Regions from separate parts of the Gordonia sp. ABKF26 genome, predicted to be linked through region 3. Evidence: riboswitches for the same ligand, from Rfam matches in the RefSeq annotation. Region 3 holds a riboswitch; each other region holds the start of a gene.
What was found. Region 3 has a riboswitch for cobalamin ahead of AB4Z55_RS04215 (iron ABC transporter permease). Riboswitches for the same ligand answer to the same signal wherever they lie in the genome.

Region 1 (5,361 bases), 3.3 Mb from region 3:
ACACCCAGCGACGCGACGAGGCCCAGACACACACCCGCGAGCTCGATGTTGACCATCATGAACATCGAGCCACCCATGCCGCCGCCGTCGCCGGAGGACTTCTTCTTCTCCCCCTTGGCTTCTGCCTCGAGTTCTTTCTCGAGCGCATCCTTGGCCATGGCATCGACACCGAAGCTCGACAACAGCTTGCGGGTGATGTCGTACGGCGGCAGGACGCCGGACTCGAGTTCGTCGAGATGGGGCCGGATCTCCTTGTCGATGAACGCCCGCAAGGCGTCCCGAACCATCAGATCTTCATCGGACCACTCGAACATCGTCACACTCCCAGACCGGTGTCCGCCCGGGGGCGAACATGTTTCAGTTTCGTCGTCCCCAACTGTGTCAGGAGTCACTGCCGATGTCTAGGTACGCCGTCGCGAATCTGTTCCTATTGCGTATCTGCGCAGGTGTACGCGGTCGCGGGGCGGACCTCGTGGGCGAAGAACTGCTCCACGCCCGGGCACAGCAGGGCCTGGGCCACCGGCATCGCCACCACCACCCAACGGTCGGCGAGCCCGGAGCGGCCGTCGCGCCAGAGATGGACGCGGCCGACGAAATCCACGAGGCTCTCGCCCCCGTGTGGCCGGGCACCGGGATCGGCGAACCACGCGCCGAGCTCGACGGGATCGATCTCCTCCGGAGTGCGGCCTGCCCACGCTCCGACGTCCAGCGTCCGCAGGGCGTCGTCGACGAGGGCGTCGGAGGCACCCAGGAGTTCGGCGGTCTCCCGGGACGCGATCTCCGGACCGCAACAGTGGACCGGGGGCGTGGACGCCGCGGCCAGGCGGAGCACGTCCCGACGGCCCCGCTCGTCCAGAACCGGATCACCGCCGAATCGCACCGACCGATTGGGGCCGGTGCGACCGGCGGTGATGATCTGCATGCGCGAAACGATCGCCGCCTCAGTGCTGGGCGGCGACCGCCGGGGCGCGGTCGGCGGTACGCGAGCGCGCCATCGCCCCCAGCAGCAGGGCGAACACCACGGTGAGAACCGTCCACAGGATCACCTGGTTGGCGATGGCGTAGACCCGGAAGTCCCCGATCACGTCACCGGGGAAGCCCGGGAACACGATCTGACCGGCGTCGTTGCGAACCGGCTCGGGGACCTCGGCGAAGGACGGCAGGAACGCGAGCACGATCGCTACGCCGGCCAGATAGGCGGCGACAGCGGCGACGGCCGAGACGAATCCGCCGATCCGCGGACGCAGCCACAACGCCAGGACCACGGCCGCGATGGCCAGGATCACCGACGCCACACTGATGGTGAGGAAGGCTCCGGTCCTCTCGCCGATGGTGTCGTCGTCGCCGACGGCGGGCGGATTCGCCGGGTAGGCGAAGAACGGAACGGCGAACACGGCGACGAAACCGATCGCGCCGAGCACACCCGCGACCGCGCGCGGGTCGGTCGCCGGATGGCGACTGCCGAGATGACTCCAGAGCACCGTGAACGCCACCGCGAAGAACGCACCCATGCACACCGCGAACACGACGTTGCCGACACCGGCGCCGAGGTTCTCCTGCATGGCCCGCGTGAACAGCTCGCCGCCCTCACCGTGCGTGTGGCCACCCGGTTCGGCGGCGTGGGCCAGTGCCTCCTCGGCCTCCGAGCGGGCGCCTTCGTAGTCGATGGCCTTGGCGACGACCGGTTCGAGGTAGAACCGGGCGAACACGAACGAGACGATTCCGGCGATCAGACCTGCGAGCAGGCCGGCGCCGATGAATTTCTTCTCCATATGTACTTGGCTTCCTGTGGGATACGGCCGGTCAGGCCGGCTCAGTGGCAGGGGAAGCCGAGGAAGTGGCGTGCGTCGTGCACGAACTCGTGGACGTGGGTGTCGGAGCCGAAGACGGACACGACGCCCTGGTCGTACCCGAGGAAGTAGTAGGCGAGACCCGCCAGGAGCACGGTCAGGCTGAGCCAGAGGGCTGCACTCGCGACCGACAGGTTCGGTACGGGCAGGGCACGGGCCGGGGCGGCCTGTACGGCTGCAGCAGTGCGGGGAGCTGTCATGGTGGGGTCCTTTCGCCGATCTCGCGTCGGAGATGTCGTGGTGTAGGAGTCCGGAGGACTGCTACGCGCCGGCACGGCATCCTGACTCACGTCACCCCGTCACCGTCGACCGCGTCGATATGTCGACACGTCGACCGCGTCGACATATTTACGGTGTCGATATGGGCAGCGTTCACAGTGGCGCGACCGTTCCGGACTCTCACCGGATTCCCCGCACAGGCGTGGGATGACTCTATACCGCGTTCTGTCGTACGCGTGAGACATAGTGGAGAGATGCCCCGCGCTTCGGTGCTCGACCGCTTCACCGCCCCCACCCGACGGTGGTTCTCCGGCGCCTTCACCGCTCCCACCGCCGCGCAGAAGGGTGCGTGGACGTCGATCGCCGACGGCTCGCACACCTTGGTCATCGCCCCCACCGGATCGGGCAAGACCCTCGCCGCGTTCCTGTGGGCCCTCGACCGCCTCGCCGCCGACCCGGACTCGCGGCCCGCCGGCACCAAGGTCCTCTACATCTCGCCGCTCAAGGCATTGGCCGTCGACGTCGAACGCAACCTGCGGGCCCCGCTGACCGGCATCACGCGGGCGGCTCAGGAGCTCAACCTTCCCGAACCGAACATCACCGTCGGCGTCCGGTCCGGTGACACCTCCGCCGCGGACCGCCGCGCACTGGTCAAGACACCGCCCGACATCCTGATCACGACGCCGGAGTCGCTGTATCTGATGCTCACGTCGGCAGCGCGAGAGAGCCTCACCGGCGTCCAGGCCGTCATCGTCGACGAGGTGCACGCGGTCGCCGCCACCAAGCGCGGTACGCACCTCGCGCTGACCCTCGAACGACTCGACGAGCTGCTCGAGAAGCCCGCGCAGCGGATCGGGTTGTCGGCGACCGTCCGGCCGCCGGAGGTGGTGGCGGGGTTCCTGTCCGGCGCCGCGCCGTGTCAGGTGGTCAAGCCCAAGGCCGACAAGACGTTCGACCTCCGCGTCGATGTCCCGGTCGAGGACATGGCCAACATCCCACCCCCGGTGTCCGATGCCGACCCCGCCGCACTCGACGACGCGTTCTCCCCGACCGCCGGGTCGCTGTGGCCGTACGTCGAGGCCTCGATCGTCGACCAGATCGAGGCCAACCGGGCGACGATCGTGTTCGCCAACTCCCGGCGCCTCGCCGAGAAACTCACCGCCCGGCTCAACGAGATCCACGCCGAACGCCACGGGCAGCCGGCCGAACCGACCGGCAATCCGTCGGTCGCCGGCGGCGCCCCCGCGTTCGTCATGGGCAGCGGCGCGAGCTCCGGCGCCGAACCCGTCCTGGCCCGCGCGCATCACGGCTCGGTCAGCAAGGAGCAGCGCGCCCAGATCGAGGACGACCTGAAGGCCGGGCGCCTGTCCTGCGTCGTCGCGACCAGCTCCCTCGAACTCGGCATCGACATGGGCGCGGTCGACCTCGTGATCCAGGTGGAGTCCCCGCCGTCGGTGGCCAGCGGGCTGCAGCGCATCGGCCGCGCCGGCCACCAGGTCGGCGAGATCAGCCAGGGCATCCTGTACCCGAAGCACCGCACCGATCTCCTGCACTGCACCGTGACGGTGAGCCGCATGCTCGACGGGGCGATCGAGGAGATCAAGGTCCCGCAGAATCCCCTCGACATCCTCGCCCAGCAGACCATCGCGGCCGCCGCGGTCGACGACCTCGAGGTCGACCACTGGTACGAGGTGATCCGGCGTGCGGCGCCCTATCGCGAACTGGGCCGGGGCGTCTTCGACGCGACCCTCGACCTGATCGCGGGTCGTTTCCCGTCGGACGAGTTCGCCGAACTGCGCCCGCGGGTGAACTGGGACCGCGACGCCGGGGTGATCACCGGCCGGCGCGGAGCGCAGCGGCTCGCGGTCACCTCGGGCGGTTCCATCCCCGACCGCGGCCTCTTCGGTGTGTTCATGGTCGGCGAGAAGGCAACGCGCGTCGGCGAACTCGACGAGGAGATGGTCTACGAGTCGCGTGTCGGCGACGTCTTCGCACTCGGCGCGACCAGCTGGCGGATCGAGGACATCACCCACGACCGCGTCCTGGTCTCCCCCGCGTTCGGTCAGCCGGGCCGGTTGCCGTTCTGGATCGGCGACGCGATCGGACGCCCCGCCGAACTCGGCGCTGCGATCGGTGCGTTCACCGGTGCGATCGCCGACCCCGGCAAGCTCGACGACCATGCCGAACGCCTCGGCCTCACCGACAACGCCCGCACCAACCTCGAGACACTCATCGCCGAGCAGCGGGAGTCGACCGGGCACCTCCCCACCGACCGCACCCTGGTGGTCGAGCGGTTCCGTGACGAGCTCGGCGACTGGCGGGTGATCCTGCACTCCCCCTACGGTTTACGTGTCCACGCACCCTGGGCGAGCGCGATCTCGCAGCGCCTGCTGGAGACCCTGGGCATCGAGGGTGCCACCACGGCCTCCGACGACGGGATCATCCTGCGCATGCCCGACACCGACGACGCCCCGCCCGGCGCCGACGTGTTCCTCCTCGACCCGGACGAGGTCGAGCAGCTCGTGACCGACGGTCTCGCGGACTCGTCGATGTTCGCCTCCCGGTTCCGCGAATGCGCCGCTCGCGCACTGTTGTTGCCGCGACGCGACCCCGGACGGCGTGCCCCGCTGTGGCAGCAGCGCCAGCGCAGCGCCCAACTGCTGTCCGTCGCCTCCAAGTTCCCCGACTTCCCGATCGTGCTCGAGGCCGTCCGCGAGTGCCTGCAGGACGTCTACGACCTCCCCGCCCTCCTCGATCTGCTGACCCGCATCCGCACACGCCGCATCCGGGTCGTGGAGACCGAGACACAGAGCCCGTCACCGTTCGCCGCATCGTTGTTGTTCGGCTACGTCGGGGCGTTCATGTACGCCGACGACGCCCCGCTCGCCGAGCGCCGGGCGGCCGCGCTCTCGCTCGACACCAGCCTGCTGGCACAACTCCTCGGTCGCGTCGACCTCCGCGAACTCCTCGATCCGGCCGTCATCGCCGACGTGATCGCCCGTCTCCAACGCCTGTCTCCCGAACGCCAGGCCCGCGACGCCGAGGATGTCGTCGACCTGCTGCGGTGGCTGGGACCCCTCACCACCCAGGAGGTCGAGGCCCGGTACCGCGGCGACGAGCCGGCGACCGATGTCCTCGCCGAGCTGCACCGCAGCGGCCAGATCATCTCGGTGAACCACAACTCGCGCGCGCTGTGGGCCGCAATCGACGACACCGCGCGGTTGCGGGATGCGCTGGGAGTCCCTGCACCGCTGGGTATCCCGGCGGCCTTTCTCGAACCGGTCCCCGATCC
Region 2 (5,361 bases), 1.2 Mb from region 3:
ACGGCGGGTGCCCTTCTTGGGGCCTGCGCTACGTGACTTCGGAGGCATTACTTCTTCTTCCCGGCGATGGTCTTCTTCGGGCCCTTGCGAGTGCGGGCATTGGTCTTGGTGCGCTGTCCGCGCACAGGCAGGCCACGACGGTGGCGCAGACCCTGGTAGCAGCCGATCTCGATCTTGCGACGGATGTCGGCCTGCACCTCGCGACGCAGGTCACCCTCGACCTTCACCGAGGCTTCGATGTACTCACGCAGCTTCGAGACGTCTGCGTCGGTGAGATCCTTGGCTCGCAGGTCGGGGCTCAGGCCCGTTCCCTCGAGGATCTCCTTGGAGGTGGTACGCCCAACTCCATAGATGTAGGTCAGTGCGATCTCCAGCCGCTTCTCGCGGGGGAGATCCACACCAGCAACACGTGCCATGTGGCGGATTTCCTTTTCGATTCTCAGAGGTCTGCTCCCAGTCCGTCCCGCGAGCTGGTGCCGAACCGTGTGTCCGGCCTCGTGGGCTCCGGCCTCTGATCCGGAGGTAGGCGGTGACGCGTCTGTCGCCGCTGGTGTTGGGAGGTCCTTGTGTGTTCAGTTGTCGATCTTCAGTTGTTCTGACTCAAGCGACCCGGAGGGTGCGCGTGATCAGCCCTGACGCTGCTTGTGACGCAGGTTCTCGCAGATCACCATGACCCGACCGTTGCGGCGGATCACCTTGCACTTCTCGCAGATCGGCTTGACGCTCGGCTGAACCTTCACGTCAATCTCTCCTGCTCGGCTCGCCCGCGCGCACGCCGAAAGCGGCCGTGCACGTGGGTGTCGGTCTCCTCCCGAACGGATGTCCGGGAAGTCTGTCCCCGGCATCGCCGGGAAAGTCTCACTTGTAGCGGTACACGATTCGCCCACGAGCCAGGTCGTAGGGCGAGAGTTCCACGACGACCCGATCCTCGGGCAGGATGCGGATGTAGTGCTGTCGCATCTTGCCGCTGATGTGGGCGAGAACCTTGTGTCCGTTCTCCAGCTCAATACGAAACATCGCATTGGGCAGGGGTTCGATCACTCGACCCTCGACCTCGATGGCCCCGTCTTTCTTCGCCATGTCCTCCGCGATCCTGGCCGTGACCACGACATCCGGGTGATGCCGCGGCGCATCGGCCGGGTTGAATCAGTGTTTGTCCGTTAGGGTGTGGGCACCGGTCCGCGAGGACCTGCACCCGGTGTGCGCCGACCGGGCCCACGTGCTGACACGCTGATGCCCGGCACGCGATGCGCACCGACGATCCATGTTACGCGAACGAGCAGGCCAGGCCAAATGCGTGCTCAGCGCCACGGAGAGAGGCCGCACCGGATGGGCACTGTCGACGACTATCTCGACGGACTCGACCCCGCCGACCGCGAGGTGGTCGGACGCATCTACGCCGTCGCCCGCACCGCGGTCCCCGACACCGCTCAGGGCAAGGGCTACGGCATGCCGGCCCTGACATATCGCGGGAGCCCGCTCCTCTCGGTGATGCGCACCAAGAAGCACATCGGTCTGTACCCGTTCAGCCCGGAGGCGGTCGACGCCGGGCGACCGTTCCTCGACGGTTTCGACGTGGAGAAGGGCACCGTTCGGTTTCAGCCGGGGGCTCCTCCTTCCGACGATGCGATCCGCGCGATGATGTCGTTTCGGCGCGATCAGATCGACGGCTGACCGCCCGACGTCGAACTACCGGTGTTCAGCGGGTCGACTTTGCTGGGCTAGGGTCGAAGACGCATGTGGTTCGCCGCGTCGGAGGTCGTGTCAGCTCTCCGTCCGCGGCGTCGAGTCGCCGGCATCCCGCCGGCGGACGAGAGGGAATCCGGTTCGAATCCGGAGCTGTCCCCGCAGCGGTATGCCGTAACGACCACCGTCATCAGCACTGAGCTCCGGCTTGGGAAGCGACGGTCAGTAGGAACTTCGATCAGAGGGATCTCGATCGAGAGCGACGGTGAGCCCGAAGACCTGCCAGGTGTACCGGACGCGCCGCGTCCGGTGGCTCGCCGCCTCGAGGATTGGGCGCAGGTCGAACCGGCGATCGTCGCGCGCCCTCTGCCGGGCGTGACGTGGGTCCGATCGATCTCCCCTGCTGGGCGGTGAACCATCCACCGTCAGTAGGAGAAGTCGACGTCCATGTCCGACACCGTCCGCCGCAGCTCCGCGGCACCGTTCACCACCACCGTCCTCGGCACCGCACGCATCGGCCCCCGGCGCGAACTGAAGAGGGCCGTCGAAAGCTATTGGTCCGGCCGCATCGACCGGACCGAGCTCGCCACCGTCGCGCAGCGCCTACGCAGCGAGCAGTGGGCCGAGCTCACCGAGGCCGGCCACGACTCCGTCCCGGTCAACACGTTCTCGTACTACGACCAGGTGCTCGACACCACGGTCCTCCTCGACGCACTGCCGCCGAGGTTCGCCGAGATCGACGATCCGCTCGATCGCTACTTCGCGGCGGCCCGCGGAACCGCCGAGGTGACCCCACTCGAGATGACCAAATGGTTCGACACCAATTACCACTACCTGGTCCCCGAGATCGGCCCGTCGACCACGTTCCGGTTGAATCCGGCGAAGGTACTGGCCGAGGTCGCCGAAGCCGGGGAGCTGGGTCTCCCGGCCCGCCCGGTGATCGTCGGCCCGGTGACGTTCCTGGCGCTGTCGAAGGCGGTCGACGGGGCGGGTGCGCCGCTCGATCGCCTCGACGAGTTGGTGCCCCTGTACCGAGACCTCCTGACGCGGTTGGCTGACGCCGGCGTCGAGTGGGTTCAGCTGGACGAACCCGTCCTGGTGACCGATGCCGCCGCGGACCTGGGTCCGCGGACCGAATCGGTGTACAACGCCCTGGGCTCCCACGAGCGCCGTCCGGCCATCGCGGTGGCGACGTACTTCGGTGACGCCGGTGATCGGTTGGCACACTTGGCCCGGACGCCGATCGAGGCCATCGCGGTCGACCTCGTCGACGGCTCGGTCGAGACGGTGGCCGGCACCCCGGGCCTGGCCGACAAGCTGCTGATCGCCGGCGTGGTGGACGGCCGCAACGTGTGGCGCACCGACCTGGACCAGGCCGCGGCGACGCTGGCCACCGTGCTCGGTTCCGCCCGCTCGGTCGCCGTGTCGACGTCGTGCTCGACCCTGCATGTCCCCTACACCGTGGACGCGGAGGACGAGCTCGACACCAACCTTCGCGGTTGGCTCGCGTTCGCTGCCGAGAAGTTCCGCGAGGTGGCGGTGTTGTCGTCGGCGTTGAGCGAGGGGCGCGCTGCTCAGGCCGCCGCCTTCGCCGAGAGCTCGACGGCACTGGCCAGCCGTGCCACTGATACTCGCCTGCACAACGCCGACGTCCGCGCACGCCTGGACGCCGTCACCGATGCCGACGCGACGCGCGGCCCGGCCGAGCAACGGCTCGCCGCACAGAAGGAACATCTGGGACTGCCCCCGCTCCCGACCACCACGATCGGTTCCTACCCACAGACCTCGGCCATCCGACTGGCGCGGGCCGCGCTCCGCTCGGGCGAGATCGATCGCGCCGAGTATGAGAACCGGATGAAGACGGAGATCGCGGATGTCGTGGCCCTGCAGGAGTCGATCGGCCTCGACGTTCTCGTCCACGGGGAACCCGAGCGCAACGACATGGTGCAGTACTTCGCCGAACAATTCGAGGGCTACTTCGCGACGGCGAACGGTTGGGTGCAGTCCTACGGCTCGCGGTGCGTGCGGCCACCGATCCTGTTCGGCGATGTGAGCCGACCGAAGCAGATGACAGTCGACTGGATCACCTACGCACAGACGCTGACCAGCAAGCCGGTCAAGGGCATGCTGACCGGCCCGGTGACGATTCTTGCCTGGTCTTTCGTTCGCAACGACCAGCCACTGTCGGCGTCTGCCGAGCAGATCGCGCTCGCCATCCGTGACGAGACCGTCGACCTCGAGAGGGCAGGGGTCGGGATCATCCAGGTCGACGAACCCGCTCTGCGCGAGTTGCTGCCGTTGCGTGACGCGGACAAGCCCGCGTACCTGGCGTGGGCCGTTCGGGCGTTCCGCATCGCGACCTCCGGGGTCCGCGACGATACGCAGATCCACACGCACCTCTGCTATTCGGAATTCGGCGAGGTCATCGGAGCGATCGCCGACCTCGACGCCGACGTCACCTCGATCGAGGCGGCGCGGTCGCACATGGAGGTGCTCGACGACCTCGACGAGGCCGGCTTCCGTAACGCGGTGGGCCCGGGTGTGTACGACATCCACTCACCGCGCGTGCCCGACCAGGACGAGATCTTCTCGGCCCTGTCCTCGGCATTGTCGAGCGTCGGCGCCGGGCGCCTGTGGGTCAACCCGGACTGCGGTCTCAAGACCCGCGGGACCCCGGAGGTGGTGGACTCGCTCACCAACATGGTGGCCGCGGCAACACGACTGCGCGAGACGATCCCGCTGTCCGGCTAGGCAGTCAACCGGCGCCACAAATGACCCCGGCCGTCGCACTCTCCCGTGAGTGCGACGGCCGCGGTCTGCAATGCCGACTGCGTTGTTGTGCGTCAACCGATCTCGACGAGCAGATCGCCAGGCGCGACCTGCGTGATCGCGTCGATCGCCAGCCTCGCGACCCTGCCGCCGACGGGTGCGGTGATGGTGGCCTCCATCTTCATGGCCTCGATGGTGCCGATGGCCGCGCCGGCGGCGACCTCGTCGCCGACACCGACACTCAGCGAGACGACCCCGGCGAACGGTGCGCCGACGTGACGGGGATTGGACCGGTCCACCTTCTCGGCGACGGCCACCTCGGCGTCGACCGATCGATCGCGCACCTGCACCGGCCGCAGCTGTCCGTTGAGGATGCACATGACGGTGCGCATGCCCTTGTCGTCGGGTTCACTGATCGCCTCGAGTCCGATGAGCAACTCCACACCCGGTTCGAGCTCGACGCGGTGCTCCTCGCCGTACCGCAGGCCGTAGAAGAACTGGTTCGCCGACAGTCGTGAGGTGTCGCCGTAGGTTTCTTGATGGTCGTCGAACTCCTTTGTGGGGCCGGGGAACAGGAGCCGGCTGAGGGTGTGCTGCCGTTTCGGTCCTGGCGTGTCGAGTGCCACCGAGTCCTTGGCCGACAGGCCCTCGGTCGACGCCGCGTCGGCGCGTCCTTCGAGCGCGACCGTTCGCAACGGTTCCGGCCACCCGCCGGCCGGGTCGCCGAGCTCGCCGCGCAGGAAGCCGATCACCGAGTCCGGGATGTCGTGGGACCGCGGATCGGCGGCGAACTCTTCGGCGGTGATCCCCTTGCCCACCAGTGCCAGCGCGAGATCGCCCACGACCTTCGACGACGGGGTGACCTTGATCAGCCTGCCCAACATGCGGTCGGCGTCGGCATATGCT
Region 3 (5,361 bases):
CGGGATCATGAAGTGGGTCAACGGCTGGCAGGCCAACGGATGGAAGACGAAGGATCGCAAGCCGGTCAAGAACGCGGATCTGTGGCGTCGTCTGGTCGAGGAGGAGAAACGGCATCAGGTGGAGTGGCGCTGGGTGAAGGGGCACGCCGGCGACCACTTCAACGAGATCGCCGACGAACTGGCGACCACCGCGGCCCGATCGGTCTCCCGATGACCCCGGTGGCCGTCGCCCTCGAACCCGTCCGCGACGAGCACCTGGTCGCGGCGATCGAGGGCGCGGGCGGACAGATCGTCGGCCTCGACGACGCCCGGGTGCTGGTGTGGATCGGGCCGCCCGCGGACTTCCCGCAACTGCCCGACACCGTCGAATGGGTGGCCCTCAAGACCGCGGGCATCGAGGATTTCGTGGCCGCCGACATCCTCGACGACCGCCGGCTCTGGACCAACGCGTCGGGCTTCTATGCCGAGAACGTCGCCGAGCACGCGCTGGCGCTGCTCCTCGCAGGACTCCGGCAGATCAACACCGCCGTCCTCCGGCACTGGGACAAGGAACGGATCGACACCGCGGTCCGGTCGCTGCACGGCGCCACCGTCGCCATCGTCGGTGCCGGCGGGATCGGTGCCTCCCTCGCCCCACGTCTCCGGGCGTGCGGTGCCCGCGTCGTCGCGGTGAACCGATCGGGCCGCGACGTGCCCGGTGCGCACGAGATCCGACGGTCCGACGAGTTGGACGAGCTGTGGGGAACCATCGACCACGTGGTGCTGGCGGCGCCGGCGACGCCCGAGACCCGGCACATGATCAACGCCGAGAGCCTCGCGGCGCTGCCCGACCATGCGTGGGTGGTCAACATCGCGCGCGGCCCGCTCGTCGACGAGGAAGCTCTGTACCGGGCGCTGGCCGACGGCCAGATCGCGGGCGCGGCCCTCGACGTGACCGATCCGGAACCGCCCGCCGACGACCATCCGCTCTGGTCCCTGCCGAACGTGATCATCACCCCGCATGTCGCCAACCCGGCGTCGGGATTGACGCGCGAGCTCGCACCGTGGGTCGCCGAGAACCTCCGCAGGTTCGCCGCGGGCGAGGAACTGCTCTCCGTGGTGTCCGCCGGCCGCGACTACTGAGACCACGACCTGCTGTTTCCGGCCGATTTCTAGAACACGTTCTCGTTTTTGGTCCCGGCGTGGCATGGTCGACGGGTGATTCTCGACAGATTCCGGATAGACGACCAGGTGGCCATCGTGACCGGCGCGAGCAGGGGCCTCGGGGCGGCGATCGCGCTCGCCTTCGCCGAGGCCGGCGGCGACGTGGTGATCGCGGCCCGCAGTGAATCCGACCTCGAGCAGGTCGCCGAACGGGTCCGCGCGGCGGGCCGACGCGCGCGCACCGTCTCCGTGGACCTCGGCGACCCCGATGCGGCGGCGGCGCTCGCGCAGACCGCGGTCGACGAGTTCGGGCGGCTCGACACCGTGGTGAACAACGTCGGCGGGGCGATGCCCCGGCCTCTGTTCGACACCAGCCCCAAGCACCTGCGAGATGCCTTCGACTTCAATGTCGGTAACGCGCACGCATTGGTCGTCGCCGGCTCCAAGCAGATCCTCGCGACCAGCGGCCGGGGTTCGATCATCAACATCACGTCGGCGGTGGGCCGCCTGCCCGGACGTGCCTACGCCGCCTACGGCACCGCGAAAGCTGCTCTCGCGCATTACACGCGCATCGCGGCGATGGATCTGAATCCGAAGATCCGGGTCAACGGCATCGCACCGGGCGCCATCCTGACATCGGCGCTGGAGATCGTCGCGGGCGACGACGGAATGCGTACCGCAGTCGAGACATCGACTCCGCTGCACCGACTCGGCGACCCGGAGGACATCGCCGCGGCCGCCCTCTACCTGGCGTCCCCGGCCGGCGCGTACGTCACCGGCAAGATCCTCGAGGTCGACGGCGGGATCATCTCGCCGAACCTGGACCTGCCGATCCCGGACCTCTGATCACTCCGAGCCGCGCTCGAGAGCGCCGGCGATCTGCCGTTCGAGCTGCGCCGCGGCCACCTGCGGAACGTCGATGATGCCCTCGAGTTCGGCCCGGGCCTTCTTGTAGGCCGCCTGCCGCTCTGCGAGTGTGGCCGCGGAGTCGGCGGCCACGCCGATCAGCTTGCGCGCCCGGTCCAGGGCTTCGCGTTCGACGGGTGAGAAGTCGGTTTGCCTGCGCCGCCGGGACTCTCGTTCGGCTGCGTCGAATGCCGCGGCGTATTCGCCCACGGCGTCGCGGTACTCGGCGAAGTCTGCCGGGGACATCGAATCGGGCAGCGGCGCCTTGGCGCCCGGCTCGGGTCGCAGATCGTCGGCGCGGACCCGGGCGCGGTGGAACGCGAGGGTCAGCGGTTCTCGCATGTCGGTCATCATCGGGTACTCGATGAGCGTCGCGAGATCGAGCTCGTAACCGAACCACTTCTCGTTCAGCGAGTCGTGCTGGCGGAGGGTCCGGCGCACCTGGTCGGCCGACGTCGTCGTGAGTTTGAGCTGCTCGGTCTGCGCGTTCGCCTTGATCCGGGCGAGCTCGATCTTGTCCTTGCGCCGCTTCTCGTTGTACTTCCCGATCGACCCCGCCCACCCGCCGACGACAGCGCCGATGGGGAAGATCAGCCACCAGTTGTCCGTCGCGAAGCTGACGATCTCGTTCACGGCTCAACTGTACCGAGACGAGGCCCGGCTGATTAGGGTGAACGCATGGCCGACCCCGATGCGCCGAAGCTCGCCGTGGACACGATCGAGGCATGGCGAGAGTGGTTGCGGGACAACCACGACTCATCCGGCGGCGTGTGGCTGGTGTTCTGGCGCAAGGGATCGGGCCGGGAACCGATCGACTACGACGAGTGCGTTCGCGAGGCGCTGTGCTGGGGCTGGATCGACGGCCACACCCGCGTCATCGACGACCGCCGCCGCGGCATGTGGTTCACCCGGCGCGGACGCAACAGCGGATGGTCGGCGTCGAACAAGGCGCGTGTCGCCGACCTCGCGGCCGCCGGTCGGATTCAGCCCGCGGGGCAAGCCGTGATCGACGACGCCCAGGCCCGCGGTCTCTGGACGATGTTCGACGACGCCGAGGCGCTGATCGAGTCCCCCGAACTCGCCGCCGCGCTCGACGCCGACCCCGTCGCGCGGGCCAACTGGGATGCGTTTCCGCCGAGTGCGCGCAAGTTCGGACTGTCGCAGATCGCCCTGGCGAAACGACCGGAGACCAAGACCAAGCGCGTCGCCGCCCTCGTCGAGCGGGCGGGGCGCAACGAGCGACCCTGACGCCCGTGTCGTCGGGGCGCGGTGTCGGAGACTGTCGGGTATGTCGTAGTCTCGTCGCATCGAGATCCCTGGGAAGCCGGTTCGACTCCGGCGCGGTCCCGCCACTGTGAACTCGGCGCGTCGATGACCTCGACGCACTGACTCAGCCAGATACCAGCCTCGATGCTGCTTGTCACGCCACGAGGATGGACCGACGACACATGTTGATCGATGGTGCCCGCAGGGCGCCGGTACTGCCGCGCACGCACAGACGCACGAGACGACGCCGTCCCGTGGTCGTCGTTGTCGTCGTGCTCGGGTTGGGTCTGGCCGCTGCGTTTCTCGCCCTGTGCTCGGGCGCTGAAGTGCTGCCCGTGTCCACGGTCGTCGACGTGATCGCCTCACGGTTCGGTGGGCCTGCCGTCACGCGTACCCAGCTTGCGATCGTCTGGGACATCCGGATGCCGCGAATCCTGCTCGGGCTGGTGGTCGGCGCGGGTCTTGCCGTTGCGGGGGTGCTGGTCCAGACCCTGGTCCGCAATGCGCTGGCCGACCCGCACCTTCTCGGCGTCTCGTCTGGTGCGGCAGTCGGGGCGACATCGGTGATCACCACCGGGTTCCTTGCCGGCTTCGGGTTGTGGTCGCTGAGCCTCGGAGCAATGGCAGGCGCACTGGGAGCCGCGCTGCTCGTCTTCGCGATCACCATGAGCCAGGGTGGTATCACTCCGCTCCGGCTGGTGCTCACCGGAACCGTTGCCGCATCGGCGCTGTCCGCCATCGCCAGCTTCCTCGTGCTGCGCACCAACGATTCGCAGGCCGCTCAATCGGTCCTGTTCTGGCTGCTCGGCAGTCTTGCCGGCGCATCGTGGGGCAAGCTGCTGCTGCCGGTCTCGGTCGTCGTGACCTGCACCGCGATCGCTTTCGCACTCCATGGGTGGCTCGACGCCCTCTCGGCCGGACCCGATGTCGCCGCCGCGGTGGGCGTTCGCGTCCCGTTGCTACGAAACCTGTTGTTCGCGCTCCTCGCGGTGATGGTCGGCACGATGGTCGCGGTGTCGGGGGCCATCGCGTTCGTGGGATTGGTGATCCCCCACATCGCACGCATTCTCGTCGGCTCCCGGCACCGTTGGGTCCTGCCCACCTCAGCCCTGATCGGCGCGGTCTTCCTGGTTCTCGTCGACGTCGTCGCCCGGATTGCGTTGCGGCCGGTCGAGATCCCGCTCAGCGTGGTCACCGGAGTCATCGGTGCGCCGCTGTTCTTGTTCATCCTCGGCCGGCGCCGCTACCAGTTCGGTGCCGCCGCATGAGTCGCACACCGGTCGGGATCGCAGCGTCCGGGGTCGAGGTGTGGATCGACGATCACCCGGTGTTGCAGGACATTTCACTCGACGTGCGGGCAGGTGACATCGTCGGCCTCGTCGGTCCCAACGGGTCCGGCAAGTCGACTTTGCTGAGGTCGGTCGTCGGGTTGCTCGGACCGCGGCGTGGCACGGTCACCGTCGACGGCCGGGCAACCGAATCGATGAGCGTCCGGGACCGGGCCAAGCAGATCGCCTTCGTGCCGCAGGAAGTGGACCTACCCGCCGACATGCTGGTGCACGAGTACGTCTCGTTGGGGCGGCTTCCTTACGCACCGCCGTGGAGTATGGGTCGCACCGATGACCGCGCCGCGGTGGAAGCAGCTCTGCGATCGGTCGGGATGATCGAGCACCGGGACGCCGCCGTCGACCACCTCTCCGGTGGTGAACGACGCCGCGTCGCCCTGGCCAGAGGACTCGCCCAGGATTGTGGCGTACTCGTTCTCGACGAACCGACCAATCACCTCGACATCCGGCACCAGCTGGACCTGCTGGGGCTCGTGCGAACGTTGGGAACCACGGTCCTCGTGTCGCTTCACGACCTCGATCTGGCTGCTCGCCACTGCGATTCGGTGTACGTGCTGAACGACGGCAGAATCCGCGCGCACGGCGACGCCGCCACCGCGCTCGATCCCGCAGTCGTCGCCGAGGTCTTCGGGGTCTCCGCCCACCGCGTTCTCAACAGCGACACAGGCCGAACGCATCTCGTATTCGAGTCGACCCCGGG

Region 1: another riboswitch for cobalamin. It lies ahead of AB4Z55_RS18865 (CbtB-domain containing protein); the one in region 3 lies ahead of AB4Z55_RS04215 (iron ABC transporter permease).
Region 2: another riboswitch for cobalamin. It lies ahead of metE (5-methyltetrahydropteroyltriglutamate--homocysteine S-methyltransferase); the one in region 3 lies ahead of AB4Z55_RS04215 (iron ABC transporter permease).

The regions. Positions count from the first base shown of each region.
Region 1 is NZ_JBGCVZ010000003.1:4,077,307-4,082,667, forward strand. It holds gene AB4Z55_RS18850 (acyl-CoA dehydrogenase family protein) at 1-314, opposite strand, end outside; gene AB4Z55_RS18855 (histidine phosphatase family protein) at 428-922, opposite strand; gene AB4Z55_RS18860 (CbtA family protein) at 942-1,772, opposite strand; gene AB4Z55_RS18865 (CbtB-domain containing protein) at 1,814-2,050, opposite strand; cobalamin riboswitch at 2,126-2,262, opposite strand; gene AB4Z55_RS18870 (ATP-dependent helicase) at 2,324-5,361, shown strand, end outside.
Region 2 is NZ_JBGCVZ010000003.1:2,016,531-2,021,891, reverse strand. It holds gene rpsK (30S ribosomal protein S11) at 1-48, opposite strand, end outside; gene rpsM (30S ribosomal protein S13) at 48-416, opposite strand; gene rpmJ (50S ribosomal protein L36) at 627-740, opposite strand; gene infA (translation initiation factor IF-1) at 859-1,080, opposite strand; gene AB4Z55_RS09365 (iron chaperone) at 1,330-1,674, shown strand; cobalamin riboswitch at 1,763-1,988, shown strand; gene metE (5-methyltetrahydropteroyltriglutamate--homocysteine S-methyltransferase) at 2,134-4,437, shown strand; gene AB4Z55_RS09355 (pyruvate carboxylase) at 4,530-5,361, opposite strand, start outside.
Region 3 is NZ_JBGCVZ010000003.1:800,419-805,779, forward strand. It holds gene rnhA (ribonuclease HI) at 1-214, shown strand, start outside; gene AB4Z55_RS04195 (D-isomer specific 2-hydroxyacid dehydrogenase family protein) at 211-1,122, shown strand; gene AB4Z55_RS04200 (SDR family oxidoreductase) at 1,198-1,989, shown strand; gene AB4Z55_RS04205 (hypothetical protein) at 1,990-2,682, opposite strand; gene AB4Z55_RS04210 (YdeI family protein) at 2,728-3,297, shown strand; cobalamin riboswitch at 3,327-3,474, shown strand; gene AB4Z55_RS04215 (iron ABC transporter permease) at 3,570-4,583, shown strand; gene AB4Z55_RS04220 (ABC transporter ATP-binding protein) at 4,580-5,361, shown strand, end outside.